4 regions of the Paenibacillus sp. FSL H7-0716 genome follow, and region 2 is predicted to be linked to each of the others. Evidence: riboswitches for the same ligand, from Rfam matches in the RefSeq annotation. Region 2 holds a riboswitch; each other region holds the start of a gene.

Region 1 (4,996 bases), on a different contig from region 2:
TGCGCCATTTGTTTTAAGCCGCGTTCAATAGATTTTCGTACTGCCCGTTCATCAACTTGCTCCGCTTGGGCAATCGCTACTTTGCTCATGCCTAAGAAGAAGTGAGCATAAATTCGTCTGAACGATTTTTCCGGCAATCGACACATAGCCGCATAAAGCTGCTCATTGGAAAGCTTACGCTCGTAATATTCCTCCGGGGAAATCGAAAGGAAAAGAACATCTTGTTCTATACCGTCGTTCCGATCAAGCGAGTAATAAGCGCGATGACGATAGGTGCGCAATTTGTATGCGCTCTCATTTAAGTCAAAACGGCGAATTTCTTGTGCTACTTCATCATCTAAGTCGATCCATACATCCGTTTTGATAAAGGGATACATGTCCCGCAAATTAATCCTTTTCATATTCGTCCCTCCATTTTGGTCTGTGGGCAAACCAAAATGGAGGGGGAGAGCGACAGCCAACGCTGTCTTTGACGCGATTGTGGAAAATCTCCAAAAAACAAAAAAGACTTTGCCGCAGAGCATTCCAACGCTCCATTACGGTTAAGTCTGAACGTAATCGTATTAATAACCGGAAAACAAACATATAACAAGATCGCGGCTTGACATTACTGCAACAGGGGGCACATAAATATCAACTCCATCCTCACATGGCAACACCGTGCGAGAAGAAACACCATCTGTTTTGTTGGTGCTGTCATCCGTAATAAAAAAAGCGCCTTGAACTTTTTCCTGTTAAGGAAAAGAACCGGCGCTTGATGCTTGATTATGAGAGAGAATGAAACAGGGAGGACAAGCAGGCGATCTTGGTTCGCTTTTGCCCGAAACAAAAAACAGGCTCCAAAAATCGGATGGCCCGTCGTCTCTCGACTATGTTGGAAATAGGATATTACTAAAAGCCTCCTTTCATCTTTATGGTATTGAACGAAACGTACTGTTCCTGTCTTGTCCACAATATCATGTTATCACGAGAGCCATGCAAATGGGGTGCAAAAGTAGGGAATATAGGGTGCATTCCTGACACATGTTCGGTGCATGTTCGGTGCAAGGAGAGTGCATCAGCGTAATTTTTCAGAAGATGTACCTACCTACGGAGGCCCGTCTAACGGAGATTAGGTTACAACGTGCTTTATTTCTGCTCACCAAAAAAAGATGCGCAGTTGCATCTTTTTCGGAAACCAACCTTTACTTTTCATCAATCGGATCATACTCCAATAATGCTGTCCGACTTTTTATTTTGCGATATATTTTTTGCAAAATTCGTTTTCGATGATAGAAAAAAGCGCGGCGCGATAGTCCCAAGCGATCCATAACAATTGAAAACGCCAATTGATCTTGATACCGCAGTTGAACGAATTGTCTTTCCTCTGGGGCGAGAGCCGAGAAAGCATATTCTATCAATCCGATCCTGGATTGAAGAAACGGTATTTCATATTCGGTGATTTCCAAACGGTGAATGACTGTGCGAAGCAACGTGTCATTAGGTTTGCCGCAGCCATATATCGCCACTTCATGCAGCGCTTTTGTCAATCCCGGAATGTGTGTAAGCTCTGTTTGTGCATATTCCAGCCGTGCTTTCCAATCCGTGTACGCGATCAACCAATTCTCAACTTTTTCATAAGGGGTTATCTGTTCAGCTAACAACATAAGCCGCTCCCCCGTTTCCTATCCGACTATCCAGACATAATCCACACTCCGTTTCTTTTCGACACATGTCGATCATCCTTTCATCCATCATTTTGGGACAACCCAAACGGCGAATGAGAATCAAGAACCACATTGGACTTGTCCCGTTCTCCACATGACAGACAACTATCCCATGCTTCATCTTTTAGTTGCTTTTGCCACAAATCCCTCCTATTCATAGTGGGCCATTTCTATCAATTCCTATCCCACCTTATACCTAATTTTATCAATTTTCGATACCATCCGGCAGGATGATTTTTTAGTCACCCTAATGCTTTAGAACCTTGTCGAAATAAATCGAAAATCGTCACCGGGTATCGTGCTCCTTATTGTCCGAGTGTTTCTCTAGTCCAAGTCGTTTTGCCTTTACTGCTGCTTCTTTAATGGATTTCGTACCGAGCTTTCTACTAATATGACGAACATGCGTCTTCATTGTATTAGGTGAAATACCCATCAACTGAATCAACTTGGATTTGGAATGGCCCCAAGCGATTAATTGCAGCACTTCCTTTTCAGTCACGGTCAGCTTACAGCAAAGTTCCTTACGCTTCAACCGGGTGAGTTCCTCGCGAAGTACCTTCGATGCTATCGGATGTAACGAGGAGCTACGGTGATACGCTTCCCGAATTGCGATGATGATGTCGCCCGTATAGGTTTTACTTATAAAGTTTACCGCTCCGACTGTTATTGCTTCGACAACAACTTCGGGGTCTGTACTTGAGGCCACGATAATAATTGGAATATCTTTTTTTGCAAGAATGTCCTTGGAAGCATCTAGCCCATCGTGCCCGGACGACCCAAGTGTTGTATTCACCACCACAACATCCACGTCCAACTGTAAACTAGCTCGCAGCGCCTCTTCTTTTGTAACGGAAATGTTAATGAGATGAATATCCGTCGCTTTTGCGAGCAAACCAGTAAAGCGACGGCACCATTCCCTGTCGTTGTCAGCTAGCACAACTTTTATATTCGCTTTACCAGCCATCGTAGACAATTTCGAATGAAATTCTGCTTGGATATCTTATTCCCCTCCAATCCTCCAAATAACAAAAACACGACCCCATAGGCCGTGTTTGGCAAATTGGGTAACCCGGCGGTCATCACTTGAACAGTGAGAAGATCCGTGGCTTTGCGTCACTGCCTTTCGGTCAGCTTTGCCTCTTCCAGTATGAATTTAGTCGACGATTTATCCTGCTACACATAAATATGAATTTGAATTCGTATGGATACTCAAAACTTTCGTCCTTAAGAGTACCTTTGGATCAGCCCGTTAGTTTCTATTAAATGATTTTCCTCTAAAAAGTGTTGGACACTCTCATTAAATCGTTGTGGCTGACACAAATTGCTAGGATCATAAGAGTCCTCAATAACTTCAAAGCGTACATTAGCAAGCAACTTCGCGGTCTCCTTCATATGCCTAACTCCTGTAAGTGTATTTGCTCCTACAATACACAACACGGGCACTTCAATCAGGGGAAGAAAATGGGTATAGTCAATCCTACTGACAGCTATCCTCTGTTTATGCAATTCTCTGGATCTTTTTTCCAGAATCCCTTTTCTTATCGCACGGTAAGCCAAGTCCCACCTGTAATACATAATCTTAAGTGAGCGTATAAAGAATTCACCAGGCAAGTAGTAGGATAGCCAACCGACGGCAGTTATCGCATATAACATTTTTCCCGGAATGGTTGTCATGACATTTTTACTAAAGCTATCAGATATGATGATTGCACTTACTTGATCCGGAAATAATTGCGAGAATTTTTGGGCCAATACACCGCCATACGAAACGCCAACGAGTACAGCTCGTTTAATACCCAAATAAGCAAGCAGTATGCTGAGATCTTCACATTGGGTTTCAATGATGCTATCATTAGGAACCATTAATTTCCCCGATTGTCCGTTTCCCCTTAGATCAACAAGTACAATTTTACATGATCTCTTGAAAAATTCTATCTGAGGCCCAAACATCTCGTGAGTTAATCCAAAACCATGAATAAAAATAAGGGGAGTTCCTCTACCATAAACTTCAAAGTACAGTGAAGTCCCGTTCACATTCCAGAGTGGCAATATTCCCAACTCCTTATCTATCAAGATCCTCAATGATAGGTTACTCTTTCACTGATAAACTCTCGACAATAGCGCAAATATGTTTTGATCGTTCCAACATCCATATTTAATATTTTACTTACATCTCCCAGTGAAAAGCGGTGACAATAAAAAAGAATAACAACCATCCTATGTTTTTCTGGTAAAGCATCAATGGCTTGATTCACTTGTTGCTGTGTGCCTGTTAAGCATCCTGTTTCACAAGCTGCTTCCGTCTGTGTCCAAGCTTCTTTCTGCTTCCGCAGTCGTTGCAAGCATGAATTCATAGCAACCTTAAATATCCAGATTTTTAGATGATTACAAAGATCGACATTATTGAGATTTTGATACACAAGAATAAAAGTTTCGGCCACAACCTCTTCCGCATCATGCCCACTTTTTAACATACGAGAAGCCACGTCATATATTTTATCTTTGTACATGTTAACCAATTCCACAAATGCATTAAGATTTCCGCCGCTAGCTAGTATAACAAGTCGTCCTTCGAGTGAATACACATCTCACTCCTCCCCAAAAGTACCTATTGCGTAATCCTTCGTTTTGATTAAGGCAAACCTCAGATAACATATAGAACGCTACGTTTCTTCCAGTTGAATGAGAGGATCAAAATCGGCCACGATCAACACATCCATATGACGCCCATGACGCAAAATCGGCCTAATCACTGGTGGTTTCCATATTTTTTCCCACAAGATCCGCTTGGATTGTCCGATAATTATTTGTGTACTTTGAATATCGTTAGCTTTGTTCAGCAACATATATGGAATTTGCCTCCGATTCCGGGCAAACAGCATTATGAACCTGCCGCCCAACCGCGCTGTCAAGTCTTCCAACACTTTGATGCGCTTTTTCAACTCATCAGCAACCACAGCATGATCGTGAACATACGTTACAACCCAGTCAGCCTTTAAACGATAAGCGATTCGAAACCCTCGCCTGATTAATCGCTCGGCGTTGGAACTGGTTGTTACTCCGACGAAAACGGTCTCCCGCCTTCTCCACGGTCCGCGAAGCGAATCGTTTCTTTCCCAAGCTTCCAATCTTTCGTCCACATCATCGGCGATTTCCCGAAGAGCCAATTCACGCAGAGCAATCAAATTACCCGTTTTAAAAAAGTTGCCTAGCGCCTGATCCACTTTATCCAGCGCGTAAATCTTCCCTTCTCTCATTCGTTGCTGTAGCGATTTCGGAGCAACATCAAT
Region 2 (4,996 bases):
CAAGATTGCTGTTTAGACTAAGAATGCGGGAACAGTCCGACCATCGATGTCTGTAAATCCATACTTTTCAGCCAGCTTAGCAACCTGCTGCGGTTGTCCGGTCATAGACATGACCTCAGGATCGGCTGCTAGAGCAGTGACTGCTCTACCGATATAGGTTGTGGATTCAGTCATCTGCAATTCTTCAACCTCATGCCAATGCTCCTCATCCGTGTTCATGCTCTCCAGCACCGCCTCTGTCCTCATCCAGCCCGGAGTGAGCGGAATAACTGCAATGTTGTCCTCTTTAAGCTCATTCGATAACCCGTAGGCCATGCGCACAAGTGTATTTTTAGAAAGATCATAATAGAAGTTTCCTAGATATTTGTAATGATCCCAAAAGGTTGTATGGATGATTAGACCGCCAGCTTTTGCCTCGCGCATTAAAGGTATTGCGAAATAATTTGTTACCAATTGCGCCCTCACACCCGCATTAAACATATTATCCCAGTGCGCTGTAGGAAGCTCCCAAAAAGACTTCTGCTCAATAGGCAAGTCATTCCCGCCCCATACATTATTGACTAAAATATCAAGCCGCCCTTGCTCTGAAGCAATCTGGCGAATGACTGCCTCTGTCTCCTGATCTTTTGTATGATCACATCGTATGGCGCTGCCGGACCCTCCCTCTGCTTTTATTTCCCTAAGTACGTTATCAATGCTCCGCTTGCTATGCTCTGTGCCAGAAGCCTCTGTCGTTCTGCCCGTAATATAAACGAATGCACCTTTCCTTGCCAGCTCCAATGCAATTCCTCTACCAGCACCTCTGCTGCCCCCGGTGACCAATGCTACTTTTCCTTTTAAAGTCATGTTATCAATCCTTTCTACACTTGTTTTTCTCTAAATGTTCTGTATTTAATCCTTACCTTATATAAGTATAATTCTTTAATATGACATCAACTGACATATATAATATAATAATTTATTAAGAACTAGCTAACATTTATTAGGAGGAGGAGTGTTCACTTAATGAGAGCCGATCGTTTGTTATCCATCTTACTTTTGCTGCAAAATCGTGGAAAGATGACGTCCCGTGAGCTAGCCCAGACCTTAGAAGTGTCTGAACGAACTGTGTTTAGAGATATGGAAGCCTTATGTACAGCAGGAATACCGATTCTTGCCGAACGGGGACGCGAAGGGGGTTGGATGCTCACAGAAGGTTACCGAACCTCGTTAACGGGTATGAAGCCCTCAGAGATTGCTACTCTGCTGTTGTCCGCAGACTCCTCGATTTTAAAAGATCTGGGTATACAAAACGACTTCTCTTCTGCCGTGCTTAAGCTGGAGGCTGCTTCCCCATCCAGGCCGAATAATCCAGCCAGTTACCTGAGCCAGCGCATTCATATTGATGGTGCCAGCTGGCACCCTTCCGACGAGACGTACCCGTTTCTATCTATCCTGCAGGAAGCTGTTTGGGAAGACCATAAAGTGAAGATCACTTACCCACGGAACGACGAGATGAAGGAGCGTTTCATTGAACCTCTCGGGTTAGTCGCAAAACGTGGAGTTTGGTATGTAGTGGCACGAACCGAGGGTGAAATGCGGACTTTTCGCGTGTCAAGATTAATACAAGCTGAAGCAACTAATGAATCATTTGTCAGACCTGAGGTTTTTGATTTAAAAAGCTACTGGGAACAATCGACTTTAGCTTTTAAAGCAGCACTGCCAAAATATGTAGTGAAATTAAAGGTGAATGAGTCTATTCTTAAAGAATTACAACGTGAAAGATATGTAACTATAACTTTAGTAGAACCCTCTGCTAAAACTGGGTGGATGAACGTAGAGGCCGAGTTTAATACTATAGAATCTGCCTGTCGTATCGTACTCTCTTTCTCTCCTTCAGTTATTGTTTTAGCTCCTACCGAACTAGTAGGGATGGTAAAGTCTGCTATTAAAACAATTTCCACAATATATGAGGAATTTTGACATGAATTCTAAATATCTACTACTTAAAGAAGATTTATGACACTTCTCTATAGACCAATGACCTATAAATCCCCTATAATAACACCATTACATAAAATTTAATAAGGGGGACATTTTACCAATGAGCTGGATGCACAAACTTCCGTTAAAACAAAGAATTGTTGCCGGATGTTACCTCGTTGCCGCACTGTTTGCTATTCCTGTCTTAGTTACGTTAATGATTCTAGGTCAATTTCTCGTAGGAATTATACTAGTAGTTGTTCTTGCAGGTCTGACTTTACCTGTTGCTCGCTTCGTGGAGAGAACGCTTACATCTTCTTTTGATGATATTGCTAATGTATCTCACAGTATTTCGAAGGGGGATTTCACTAGCAGAGCGGACGAAAACGGTTCAATGGGTGACGTAAGCCGCTCCTTTAACACAATGATTGATAAGCTCAAGAAGATTCTGACCGATGCATCACAGATCACCCGTCAAGTTATGGATGCAAGCCGCGGAATCGAAGATAAGAACCAGAACCTGAAAATTGTCATGGCACAAGTAGCCTCTTCCTCTACTGAGCTCGCTCTTGGTGCAAATGAAATATCTACGGATATCGCTGATATGACAGAATCCATTAAAGACATTGAGACCAAAGTATCCAATTATACGAACTCCACCAAAGAAATGAACAGACGTTCAATACATACCTTAGAACTTGTTGAGCAAGGGCGCCAATCCGTAGATACACAGGCTGAAGGCATGCGTAAAAACATAGAGGCTACACAAAAAGTGGCTGATACTATTGAAGCTCTTTCACAAAATGCCCGCGGGATTACGATGATCACCAAGACCATCACAGAGATCGCTGAGCAGACCAACCTGCTGTCACTGAATGCCTCCATCGAAGCTGCTCGTGCCGGAGAGCATGGTCGGGGTTTTGCCGTTGTAGCTCAAGAGGTTCGCAAGCTTGCTGAGGAATCTACGGCATCCACAAAAGAAGTATTCGGTTTGGTCCGCAGCATTGAGTCAGATATTAAACAAGCCATCGATAATATCGCCATCAATGAAGAGGTCGTGCAGGTTCAGAACGAAATGATCACACAAACTGCCCATATTTTCGCACAAATTGTACAAAGCGTGCAGTACATTACCGAGCAAATCTCTTCATTCTCTGCGGAGAGTGATCTTATGCTAGAAAGTGCCTTGAAAATTTCCAGTGCAATCGAGAATATCTCAGCAATCACCGAAGAAACCGCTGCTGGCACAGAAGAGGTATCGGCGGCTATGAATGAACAGATTAATGCCCTGCAATCTGTTGCAGAAGAAACGGAAAAAATGACCCAGGCCGTATTTAATCTGCAAAAAACCATTCATATCTTTAAATTCTAGTTCAAAACTATCAACTGCCACCTAAGCTGAGTCTTAGGTGGCAGTTTTTTTCGCGAGGCAAAACTTCATCTCTTGGACAAGACTTTCGTCAAATTTCGAGTTTTTTTAGCGGATTATGTTGACAAAAATTAATGAGGAATATATTGTAAAGGAAAATTATTCTTATCAACTATAAATTAATATTGGCAAAATCCTCGAAAGAGGATGACGCAAAACCATGGATCTACAGCCTCATTTTTTCGTTTGAGGCCATGATTGCCAGGTTGCAGAGGAACCAGGACGGCTGAACTATTGTTCAGTCTTAGCGGCGCCTTATGCCACCAACCTGTGCTTACTATAGAGCACAGGTTTTTACTTTTTGAGTATATTGATCTATCGTATCTATGCGATAGATTAATAACTAATATATATCAAAAAACTTGTGAGGTGTTTCTTTTGAAGACAGTCGCAGATTACATGGCGGAAGCACTACGTAACCTTGGAGTCACCCATTCTTTTGGGATCATTGGCAAATCGATTTGTCCAATAGTTCTAAAGATGGTGGATTACGGTATTGAATTTATTCCCGGCAGACACGAAGCAAGCTCCGGATTCGAAGCAGCAGGATATGCGCTGAAAACAGGTAACCTAGGCGTAGCATTTGGTACTTCGGGTCCTGGGGGAACTAACCTGCTTACAGCAGCAGCACATGCGAAAGCTAACAACCTACCTGTCCTATTTATTACTGGCCACCAATCCATTACAGAGCTTGGAATTCCTCAATGTCAGGACTCCACTTCTTTTCTGGCTGATTTAGCTGATATGTTCAGACCTGCCACCTTGTTCAGTAAATTGGTTGAACGTGGGGATCACTTTGGTACTATTTTTAATCATGCGATTTCTGTGGCCCTGACCAAACGTGGTCCTGTTCATCTTTGTATTCCTTTTGATGTACAAACTGAAGTATTGGAAGAATGCAATATAGTAATCCCAGAAAGAGAGTCTCTAATTAGTCAAGCTAATATCGATAGAGTCATCGATGCTATTCAAGCTGCTAAGAATCCTTTGATTATTGCGGGTAAAGGAATTAACCGCTCCGGAGCACATAAAGAGCTTGTTCAACTCGCAGAAACTTTTAATATTCCTGTAGTAACCTCTCCTGGTGGAAAAGGGGCTATAGTCTGGGATCACCCACTCTATCATGGTCCTATTGGCGTTGGCGGTTCGACCCACGGGGACGATTTATTAAATAAAAGCGATTTATTTATAGTGCTTGGATCACGTTTAAGTGATATGACCATCTGTAATCTTAAACGGGAGAATCATCCAGCAACTTTAATTCAATTTGATATTGATCCAACCTTTGTCGGAAAAATACTATTGTCCAAAACGATCCCGGTCACTGGGGACCTGCGCGATAATTTGGTGCACTGCCTAAATCATATTGACCCAAGCACAATCACCAAACGTGATGCTTTGGCCGATGCTGATTATTCAGAAGAGCTTTCAACCCTCAAGAATCTTTCCCTTGCTTCGGTAATGAGCACTTTAAGTGATTTGATTCCTTATAATAATTCAATTTTCGTTGATGATGGAAGTCATGGATTCCACGCTGCAAAATGGTACAAGGTTAAGAAACCGGGCAGCTTTGTTTTTGATGCTTATTTTGCTTGCATGGGTAAT
Region 3 (4,996 bases), on a different contig from region 2:
AACATGTCGAACGGATTCGATTTGAATGCTTGGATATTGCTTAACTCCAGTATCGATAGTTTCCCCTGCTTTATGATTAGATTGTAAGGGAATATTCCGATCACGGTAAAAAATGAGATTCCGAGCTTCAAACCTGTAGTCCTTTTTATCATCCTTTAATGTATCAGGTGTCTCATATACTCCAATGAGTTTCTGGCTTTCAGGATCGTATTCTAAATAACCGTATACCTTTGCCTTGGCACCGGATTCACTAGTCATGAGGTTTTCCTCTGTAGCAAATCCAGTATATTGGGATAGATCAGAGTTAGTATCAAGTGATAACAGCATTTTCATTTTTTCTCCATCAGTTACAACACCGTTCAAATTCATTGTTACTCCTGAACTGGAAGTTTGAAGATTATACTGTTGACCGATGCCGTTATTTAATGCATTGCTCACACTTCGACCACCAATTTTATCCCAATTAATCGTCATACTAGCGAATACAGGAATGGCTACAAGTAAGAGGCAAGAGAAGACAATACTGATAGGAACAACCTTTTTATTAGACCTAGGAGTATTCTGGGAGGCATACAGATTTCTTTGACGTTTATATGCTTCTTGTTCTATGGCAGTCCACATCAAATCATAATCCGGTCGGGGAATATGTTTATCTTTTTCAAGATAGAGACTCATTACTATTCAGCTCCTTTAGTTGGGTTCCACCCATTCTATTTAGTATTTTAAGTCCCTTGTTCAGTCTGGATTTTACAGTTCCTTCGGGTATGCTCATAACTTTAGAGATCTCGGGTACAGTCAATTCGTTGATAAAACGAAGGACTACTACCATTCTGATTTTGTCGGGAAGCTGACTGTATAACCCTTGTAATTCTTTTTTAGTTTCTTGTCGATCCAAACGTTTTTCTACAGGGTTTGATTCCTCAGACCTGGATAGTAAATAATTACGTACTTCTTTCATCCACCCCTTCTTACGCCTTTTGATCACACTGTTGCACTCATTTGAAGCAATTCGTAAAATCCAAGATTTCAAGTTTCTTACCTTCGACTTATCCGCTAAGATAACTTTTACAAATACCTCTTGGGAAATATCCTCCGCATCTGCCTGATTTTTCATTAAGTAGTAACAAAAATAATATACTTGTTCTTTATAGAGCTCGAAAATTTCCCGGTCACTCATTTTGCTGCACCCCCTGTCTTTGCTGTTCTCATTAATAAGACTTATAAGCGTATGTAATCGTTCATTTTTCATTTTGATTGTAGTATTTCTTCTGAGTATCATAGCGAATTCGAATGGAAGATAAGTCGTTTACAGGTAATTATAACCATGATAAAATTAGCGGTGGGACATGCGTCCGTAATCTAATTAAAACTAATTGAATGTCCGCGTTAAAGGTAAAATCATCGAAAGATGATGACACAAAGCCATGGGTCTAAAGCCTTTCGACAGAAGGAAATGATCGCCAGGCCGCCATAGGGATGTCTTATGAAGCATAAAGGATTGCTCTAAGAATATGTAGTCTATTTTGAGCTCTTTTATTATTTCGACCTATACGGCGTTACATTATCGCAAGGGGCCGAAAGGGGAAGTACATGAACAGTTTTTTCAAAACAATAGGTACTAGTTTGGCAGTAGGTGCTTTATTGCTGTCCGGAACGATCGGATGGATGTCTAATCCTGGAGTCGTGTCTGCAGCTACAACATCAGCAGTAACTGCGGATCAAATGATCAGCAAAGTAACAGCAGCCTCCAAAGCAATAAAGAATTTCCATCTGGATGTGACCAAAAAACAGGATATTCAAAGCGGCGGGGTGCGTGTCAGCAACACCAACACTCTGAAGCTGGATATCAGCCGTCTGCCGAATTTTGCCGCAGCAGGCACTGTCGCTAGCAGTCTTTTAGAAACATCTTACAGCTTGTATGCTAACGATAAGGAGTTTTACTATCTTGTAGATGGAAGTGAGCTTATCGATGAATCTGAAGACGATTCTTCAGGTTACGACGATGACGGGGAGCCGATCGATCCTGATGCACAGTATTGGCTTGGACTGGAGAAAACGGAATGGGAGTCCTTTTACTCTAAAGGCCAATACGATCCTGTTTCAATGCTTGATTCGGTAAAAAGTTATAAAAAATCCATGAAAGTCAGCACTGCTGGCGCACAAACGGTCTTACAATTCACGGTAACCGATCCGACAGCAGCTAAGGGGATAATCAAACTCTATGACCAGGAGAACCTCTGGGATGGTGAGACAGTTCAACCCAAAAGTGTAACGTGGAAATTATTCGTCAATACTAAGACCTGGCAAACAGAAAAGCTGACAGTCGATCTGAGTTATGTGTTGGTAAGTGATGGAGCAAAAGATACATACACCACGAAAATCGAAGCTAAATATTCCAAGAATAATAAAGGTACAGCCATTGTAAAACCGGCTGAACTAGAATAATAAAGACGATTCATATCGAGCAAAAAGCGCTGTTCCGCTGAACAGCGCTTTTTGCTGTATTCAACAGCAGTTCTTTATTAGTTGACAAGAATAAATCATTGCTGTAATTTATATGTATGCGCATGTATATAATATTCTGTTTAAATATAATTTAATGAAAGTTGGGAAAAAGATGATAGCACTAGACACAGCATTAACTTTTCGCAGAGGACTGACACTAAAAAACCGAGTGGTTATGGCTCCAATGACCACACGAATGAGCTTTTATGACGGTGTAGTAACACAAGATGAATTGAAATACTATTCGCTAAGAACGGGCGAAGTAGGTGCGGTCATCACTGCGGCAGCAAATGTACAAGAGGGTGGAAAAGGATGGGAAGGTGAACTTAGTGTTTCCTCCGATGAATTTATTCCTAGCCTTAGCCGATTAGCATCTACTATTAAACGAAATGGAACAAAAGCTATTTTACAATTATTCCATGCAGGAAGAATGACAGATTCAAAAATATTGCGTGGCGTACAACCCGTTTCCTCCAGCGCCATTGCTGCCGAACGTCCGAATGCAGAAATTCCAAGAGCATTAACAGAAGATGAAATTTTCGGTGTAATTGAGGATTTTAAAAAAGCGACTCAACGTGCTATTCAAGCTGGATTCGATGGGGTAGAAATTCATGGAGCAAACACATATTTAATCCAACAATTCTTCTCTCCACACTCCAACCGTCGTGAAGATCAATGGGGCGGAAGCTTAGAGAAAAGATTTAATTTCATTAACCAATTAGTGGATGCAGTTATTGCTGTCGTTGACAATTCAAAGGTTAAGGATTTTATTGTCGGTTATCGTTTTTCTCCAGAAGAATATGAAGAGCCTGGCATTAAAATCACAGACACCCTTTATCTTATTGATAAATTAGCTGATAAAAAGCTGGATTATCTGCATATTTCATTAGGGGATTTTAAGAAAGTTTCTGCATCAGAAGATTTTAAAGAAAAATCAATCCTGCAATATGTACATGAGAAAATCAATGGACGTGTACCTTTAATTGGGGTAGGAGATATCCGTACCAAACAGGACGCAGAGGAAACGTTGACAAATGCTGAATTAGTAGCAGTAGGACGATCTCTTATCATTGATCCTCATTGGACAAGTAAAGTGCTGGAGGGTAAAGAAGATATCATCAGAAGAGTACTTGCTGATCAAGATAGAGAAGAACTCGTAGTAGAGAATGGTATTCTAGAATTCCTTAAATTAATGATGCCTGATCGTTTACGCTAAACCCAAACACAGTTTTGAGCGCTAAATCTATAACGTTCCGCGGTAAATTTCGCGGAACGTTATTTTTGTGTAATGACTTCTATTCCCTCTTTAAAATTGTTGTCGTATGTTTCAACATTCGATTCATGAGATTTCGCCGCTCTGTTTTTATGTCGGTGTCGCTTCTCTTTAATGCGTCGCGGATGGGGATGACCTCTGTAATTTTTCTGCCGCTTTTTATTCTTCGATCTACACAAGTCGGGATGTAACCTACGTTGGTTATACTCGTGTGTCCTTTTTCATCCTTCTTTATTTTAAGCGTAAGAATGACACCGCTTTGTGTATAAGGAATATTCATTAGTTTAGTCGAAACAAAATTCCCCAATGAGTAAATAACGAATTGTTTTTTTCCACGAAGCTCTAACGGTTGAAGAACATGTGGGTGAGACCCCAGTATGATGTCGGCGCCATTTTTAAAGAAGAGATTGACCAGTTCTTTTTGTCTCTTGTTTGGAGTGTAACGATATTCGCTTCCGAAATGCAGATAAAGCAAGACTAGATCGACTTTCTTTTTTAAATCTCGAATCTCCCGAATGATCTTGGGCGTAGAAATCCGGTTAACGAGCCATGGCTTACTCACTGGTACAGGAATTCGGTTGGTTCCTGCTGTGTAGGAGAGGATGCCAATCGTAATTCCTTTGACGTTTTTAATAAGCGTTCTCTTGGATTCTTCTAATGATTTAGCTGTTCCCGTGTGGTCGATTCCATTACGGTCCAGAACTCGTAACGTCCGTACCAGACCCGGGGCACCATAATCCATGCAATGATTGTTGGCCGTTACTAATACGTCAAATCCGGCTTCCTTAAGTGCAGGGGCCAGTTCGTCTGGACATTTGAATATCGGACCGCCTGATCGTGGGCTTTTCCGGCATTCGGGGCCACTTCCAGCAAAGGTGGTTTCGAGATTGCCAATCGTCAAATCAGCCTGTTTCAGATAAGGAGCTACTTTTGCAAACAGGGGGCTGAACGAATAGGTTCCGTCAGGCTGTTTAGCATCCGAAATAATATAACGTTTGACCATTAGATCTCCCACAGCAGCTATTTGTATTTCAGTCATGGATATCCACCTTTTTATTATTTTGATTAGGATATGGCATAAAGTTGTTAGGGGTTATTCTTTCTTTAAGGCGAAGTGCAAACATTTGTATGGCTTTTTATTTAAAATGTGACTCAACGCATAATCACTTTATTTAGATCGTCTAAATTTAAGGTATTCATTTTTTTCAAACTTTTATA
Region 4 (4,996 bases), on a different contig from region 2:
ATCGGAACTTTGCGGGAGACGGCTACCCTTGTGCTTAAAGATCTGCAAGAGCAAAAGATTATTGAGATTCAACATCAGCAGATCACCGTGTTAGACCCGGTATATTTACTGGAGTATACGGATTTCGATTGAGATGAACAGTTCCGGGATCTTTTTCAGAGAATCGATTATTAAAGGGGTTATGAATGTGGCTTGTAATCATTGTGTAGTAAGAGAGCTGAATTTTCAAATCAAGGCTCATGGTGAGCTTAATCTTAGGGTTTTACCTGAGGTTATTCATCATTTGAGTAGAAGTTATACGATACATAAGGTGGAAGGAAATGTGATTACAATTAAGGAGGCTGGGGTGCGGGATTTCCTAGATTTCTGTAATGACCATATGGAATCGGAGCAGGTTGAATTCCGTATAGATGACCAAACATGGAGACCTCTATCCGAATTACCCACTGTACTTGATATGGAGTGGATTGATGAGGTTATCACTAAGGGTCTTGTTACTTGTTACTTCCAACCGATTGTGAACGTAAGGGAAGAGATTTTTGCATACGAGATCCTATCCAGATTTAAAAAAGAAGACGGATCCCTTATCTATCCTAATGAGATCTTTGCGGCGGCACGGAATCGTGGGCGTTTATATGCTTTAGACAGGTTATGTAGAATGACCGCTGTAAAATATGCTGCACCCTTAAATAAAAAAACGTTTATTAATTTTATCCCAACGTCGATCTACGCTCCAGAGTTCTGCTTAAGATCAACCGTTGAACTGGCCAATCAATTAGGCGTCGATCCCTCTCTTTTTGTCTTTGAAGTTGTTGAGACGGAGAAAGTGGATGATCTCGCTCATTTGAAAGCTATTTTGACATATTACAAGGATCGGGGATTTGAATACGCTTTAGATGATGTTGGTGAGGGCTTCAGCACGATCGAGATGTTATTGGAGCTTAAACCCCATTACATGAAGCTGGATATGAAATATGTTCAGGGTGTGTCCAGCGATCTGAACAAACAGAAAATAGCTAAACAATTTTTAGAAAAAGCTTTAGAAATCCAATCCGTTCCTTTAGCAGAAGGGGTGGAGTTTAGAGAGGACTTTGAATGGCTTAAGCAGAGTGGTTATCAGTTGTTTCAGGGATATTTATTTGGAAAGCCTGATCCTATTCCCAAACAGTAATCCTAATGAGTATATATCCGTCCAGAGGATGAGATGAATTTCAGGTCAGAGTCCGATTACAGATAATTCAATGGGATGTACAATTTAGGTAATTGAAAAGGGGGACGGGATGGATATGAAATGGCATCAATTTGTAACGCGCTGGGCAGATTCTAGGGGCTTTGATGGACGAGAGATTGATTATCAATGGCCTTCTCCCTCCTTTCCGGTCATCAGTATTCGCAGTAATCTAGGGCGATACTCAGGTCAAGCGTATGGTCGTGGAGGTAAACCCCGTGTGAAGACAGCCGTTGGATTAATCGCTATTGGAGATGTAGCTGTAGGCTTGATTTCCATAGGTGCGATAAGCGTGGGCGTACTATCCTTAGGAGCAATATCACTAGGAATGTGGTTAGCCCTTGGAGCGATAGCACTTAGCTGGCTTGGCTTCGCAGTGGGAGCCATTGCGATAGCAGGGGTGGCTGTAGGAGCGATCGCAATCGCGGAAAAAGCGTTGGGGGCCATCGCCATAGGGGATACGGCGTTTGGTGCGATAGCGATAGGCAGGATCGCTGGGGGTGCCATAGCTATCGGACAATGGGCATATGGTGTAATCGCAGTTGGCGAACATGGTTTCGGATTAATTCCCGTCACGGGCGATGTATGGAATTGGTTCCGGCGCTTGTTTGGATCGGGGAGTTAAGTAGACCTACAGTCCTAAAGGATGCCCTTCTCTTCCGGGATAGTCAATAAATAATATCTATCACCTAAGAAAAACTAATTGCAATTACCTATACTCATTTCATACCAATTAATCATGCGATCAGATCTAGGCTTATGTTACTCTTTGAATGTATTCGAAACTTCATAGGCAAACCTATGGAAATGTAGGGACGCAAAGCTAAAGGGACTAAGGTTATCATAACTATTGTCAGCCAGCTGCCAAAGAGTGTGTAACGCTTTTTGTTAAAATATAAGAAAGTATACGTTATACACCTATACTTAATATCTTATATTTCTCGCTTAAACGCTTACCGTCCTTATAAGGACGCCACAGGTGTTTATGCTTGTTAAGGTTTAATAAAAATTAAGTCTTAATTTTTAGGCGACTTTATACGCAATCAAGCTACTCTTTTGGGGTAGTTTTTTTTGTGCCCATTTTTGGGCACTGGAGAGATTCATATGACATCTGGGGGTAAGAAGTGATGAAGAAAATGATTGCGATCGCTACATCGGCAGCCATGTTGGCCAGTTTTTCAAGTGAGGCAGGTTATGCTTTAGCAAGTGAGGTAAGCAAGGTAAATGTAACAACAACAGTGGCACAAAGTAAGGTCAACTTATTAAGCAACGCTTCGGTTATTCCGTTTGAGCTGTACGGCAAGGATGCTCTAAATGCCTATAATGAGGTTTTTAGAATGAATCCAGCAAATATTAAATCCATCACAAATAACGGTGGCAACTACTCAGGCTCGCCTATAGCTAAGGCTATGGATGGGGATATGAGCACGCATTGGGAGACTGGCAAACCGAATAGTTCAACGTTTACGAATGAGGTTGTGTTTGTTTTCAATGAGTCCACTGAATTAAATAGAATGGTATACGCGGCTAGGCAATCCGGTGCTAAAGGTAAAGGTTTTGCTCAAGAATTTGATATCTATGGCTCCACTACCGATGCGGGTGATTTTACGCTCGTGTCTTCTGGAGAATATACAGGCTCAACCGGTGATGTAGTGGAGATTCAGTTCGCACCTACGGTTTTTAAGAGACTTAAATTTGTCTTCAAAAAAGCGAACCAAGATTGGGCGAGTGCGGCTGAGTTTTCTTTTTATAAAGAGGATAGTCTCTCTGCTAAAATGAAAAATTTATTTACAGATGATACCCTGAGCCAAGTTAGTGCTGCCTTTAATACGACAGAGAAATTAACAGCTTTAGAGAATGAAGTGCAGGCACATCCACTGTATACGCAGTTTAAAGAAGAGATAGAGAATGCAAAGATCCTTTTGGAGAACCATCAGGTAGAGGCAACGGCAGCCAAGGTTTCGAAGCTAAAAGGGTATGGTACAGCCTATGAAAATGCCTATAGCCAAGCGTATAGAATGCCAAATGCAAACGTATCAAAAGTAACGGTGAACGGTGGAAGCTACCCAGGTACGAAGCCTGAATATATGCTGGATGACCAGCCCACTACGCATTGGGAAACGAACAAAAACAATGATGCAAGCTTCACGAATGAAGTTGTGTTTGAACTAGCGCAAGCGGAAGTGCTGGACAGAGTAGCTTTTTTAGCTAGAGATAATCGCAAAGGATTCCCAGAGGCTTTTGAAATCTATGCATCAGAGACGAGTAAAGGAGAGACCTTCCAACTGGTATCTAGCGGAACCGCGATTAGTACCAATGATTTTCTGGAATTTAAATTCGAACCGACGAAGTTTAAAAGATTAAAATTTAAGTTCACAAAAGCTAATATTAACAGACCTTTTGCGGCTGAATTTAGATTTTATACAGAAGATAAAGTAAGCGAAGCTGTAAATGGTATTTTCACAGATGGAACGATGAGTGCGGTTGTGTCTGCTTATAATAACGTTGCAAAAATCAATGAATTGGAGGAAGCGGCAAAAGTACATCCGCTCTATCCAATCCTTAAAGATTCATTGGAACTAGCTAAGAAGCTGGTTAATGGCGAGGTTCAAATCGAAGGTACCATCATTGAGGCGGAACAACGTGGAGATATGAAAAAGCATGCGCAGGAAAACCTGAGAATTGGTTTTGGTACGAACAACCAGCCTACAGGTCTCGTTGCAATGCCTGGAGATACGATCAACGTTTATGTGGACGCAGCTTCTAACGATAAGCTACCTTCTTTAGTCTTTTCTCAACAAGAGGCCGCTTGGAATGTTTGGGCTAGAGGTGTGCAATTGCGTCCAGGTAAGAACATTATAACCGTTCCTGAATTTGCTACGAATAGTTATTATGCACATGAAGTGACTAAGGGCGGTACAGTGTATATCGTCAATCCATATACAGCAGAGGAACAAGGGAAAGCCCCACTGCTCCGCTTCGAAGGTTTAGAGAAGATTCCTTTTATGACCAAGACCACGGATCCAGAACAATTCAAAACCTTCTTAATCACATACAAACAAAGACTAGACGAAGATAAAGCGGCGCATCCAAATGTTCAAGATCGTAAACTCATAGATGTGGTAGAAATGGCCAGCGATCATGTTATTTTCACAGGAACGGCGACGGAGGCGTACAACAAATATATTACGCAAGGAAATAACCCGCTGGACACCGTAACTGGGTATGACACCTGGATGAAGAGCATTTTTGCCTTCTATGGCTTGGATGGTAGTAGTGAGATTCATGATGCCAAGCTAATTCGTGAGAATATTCGATTAATGCAGCCTTATGGTGCGATGTATGCAGCGGGAGATCATACAGGTATCCAACTTGGAACAGTAGGTACCATGTTAGGTGATTTTAACAAAGCTTATCCGGGCTGGGGACTGAATCACGAAATCGGGCATCGCTTGGCTATGGGTGAACGGGAATATGGCGAAGTAACTAATAATATGGTGTCTATGTTTATGTCTGTCGCGGCGAATTCGATAGATAATCGTATACCGTATGAATCAGATATCTATAAATATGTCCTCGAAGAAAACAAAGTGGTTATGAATCAGCAGGGCTTATTTGCACAACTCGGAGCCTATTGGCAGCTGGAGCTGGCACATCCGGGATACTGGACAGAGCTGACCAAGCTATATCGGGAGCGGAAGGTCACCCTTACCAACGGTGACAATTCCAAGCAGCAGTATTTGGTGGAGTTCTCCTCCGAAGTACTGG

What was found. A riboswitch is a leader RNA that binds a small molecule or an ion and turns the genes downstream of it on or off. The one in region 2 is predicted to bind cyclic di-GMP.
Region 1: another riboswitch for cyclic di-GMP. It lies ahead of MHH60_RS28325 (response regulator transcription factor); the one in region 2 lies ahead of MHH60_RS03355 (thiamine pyrophosphate-binding protein).
Region 3: another riboswitch for cyclic di-GMP. It lies ahead of MHH60_RS21780 (DUF6612 family protein); the one in region 2 lies ahead of MHH60_RS03355 (thiamine pyrophosphate-binding protein).
Region 4: another riboswitch for cyclic di-GMP. It lies ahead of MHH60_RS07350 (NPCBM/NEW2 domain-containing protein); the one in region 2 lies ahead of MHH60_RS03355 (thiamine pyrophosphate-binding protein).

The regions. Positions count from the first base shown of each region.
Region 1 is NZ_JBBODA010000037.1:20,483-25,478, forward strand. It holds gene MHH60_RS28310 (RNA polymerase sigma factor) at 1-401, opposite strand, end outside; gene MHH60_RS28315 (hypothetical protein) at 1,185-1,646, opposite strand; gene MHH60_RS28320 (hypothetical protein) at 1,633-1,827, opposite strand; gene MHH60_RS28325 (response regulator transcription factor) at 1,993-2,670, opposite strand; cyclic di-GMP riboswitch class I at 2,767-2,854, opposite strand; gene MHH60_RS28330 (alpha/beta fold hydrolase) at 2,931-3,740, opposite strand; gene MHH60_RS28335 (sigma-70 family RNA polymerase sigma factor) at 3,785-4,291, opposite strand; gene MHH60_RS28340 (histidine kinase) at 4,370-4,996, opposite strand, start outside.
Region 2 is NZ_JBBODA010000002.1:97,056-102,051, forward strand. It holds gene MHH60_RS03340 (SDR family NAD(P)-dependent oxidoreductase) at 13-846, opposite strand; gene MHH60_RS03345 (helix-turn-helix transcriptional regulator) at 1,006-1,962, shown strand; gene MHH60_RS03350 (methyl-accepting chemotaxis protein) at 2,084-3,334, shown strand; cyclic di-GMP riboswitch class I at 3,509-3,605, shown strand; gene MHH60_RS03355 (thiamine pyrophosphate-binding protein) at 3,761-4,996, shown strand, end outside.
Region 3 is NZ_JBBODA010000019.1:91,785-96,780, forward strand. It holds gene MHH60_RS21770 (DUF4179 domain-containing protein) at 1-675, opposite strand, end outside; gene MHH60_RS21775 (RNA polymerase sigma factor) at 659-1,177, opposite strand; cyclic di-GMP riboswitch class I at 1,382-1,473, shown strand; gene MHH60_RS21780 (DUF6612 family protein) at 1,591-2,445, shown strand; gene MHH60_RS21785 (NADH-dependent flavin oxidoreductase) at 2,558-3,721, shown strand; gene MHH60_RS21790 (CapA family protein) at 3,801-4,817, opposite strand.
Region 4 is NZ_JBBODA010000004.1:169,888-174,883, forward strand. It holds gene MHH60_RS07335 (Crp/Fnr family transcriptional regulator) at 1-132, shown strand, start outside; gene MHH60_RS07340 (EAL domain-containing protein) at 323-1,171, shown strand; gene MHH60_RS07345 (hypothetical protein) at 1,287-1,853, shown strand; cyclic di-GMP riboswitch class I at 2,011-2,097, shown strand; gene MHH60_RS07350 (NPCBM/NEW2 domain-containing protein) at 2,356-4,996, shown strand, end outside.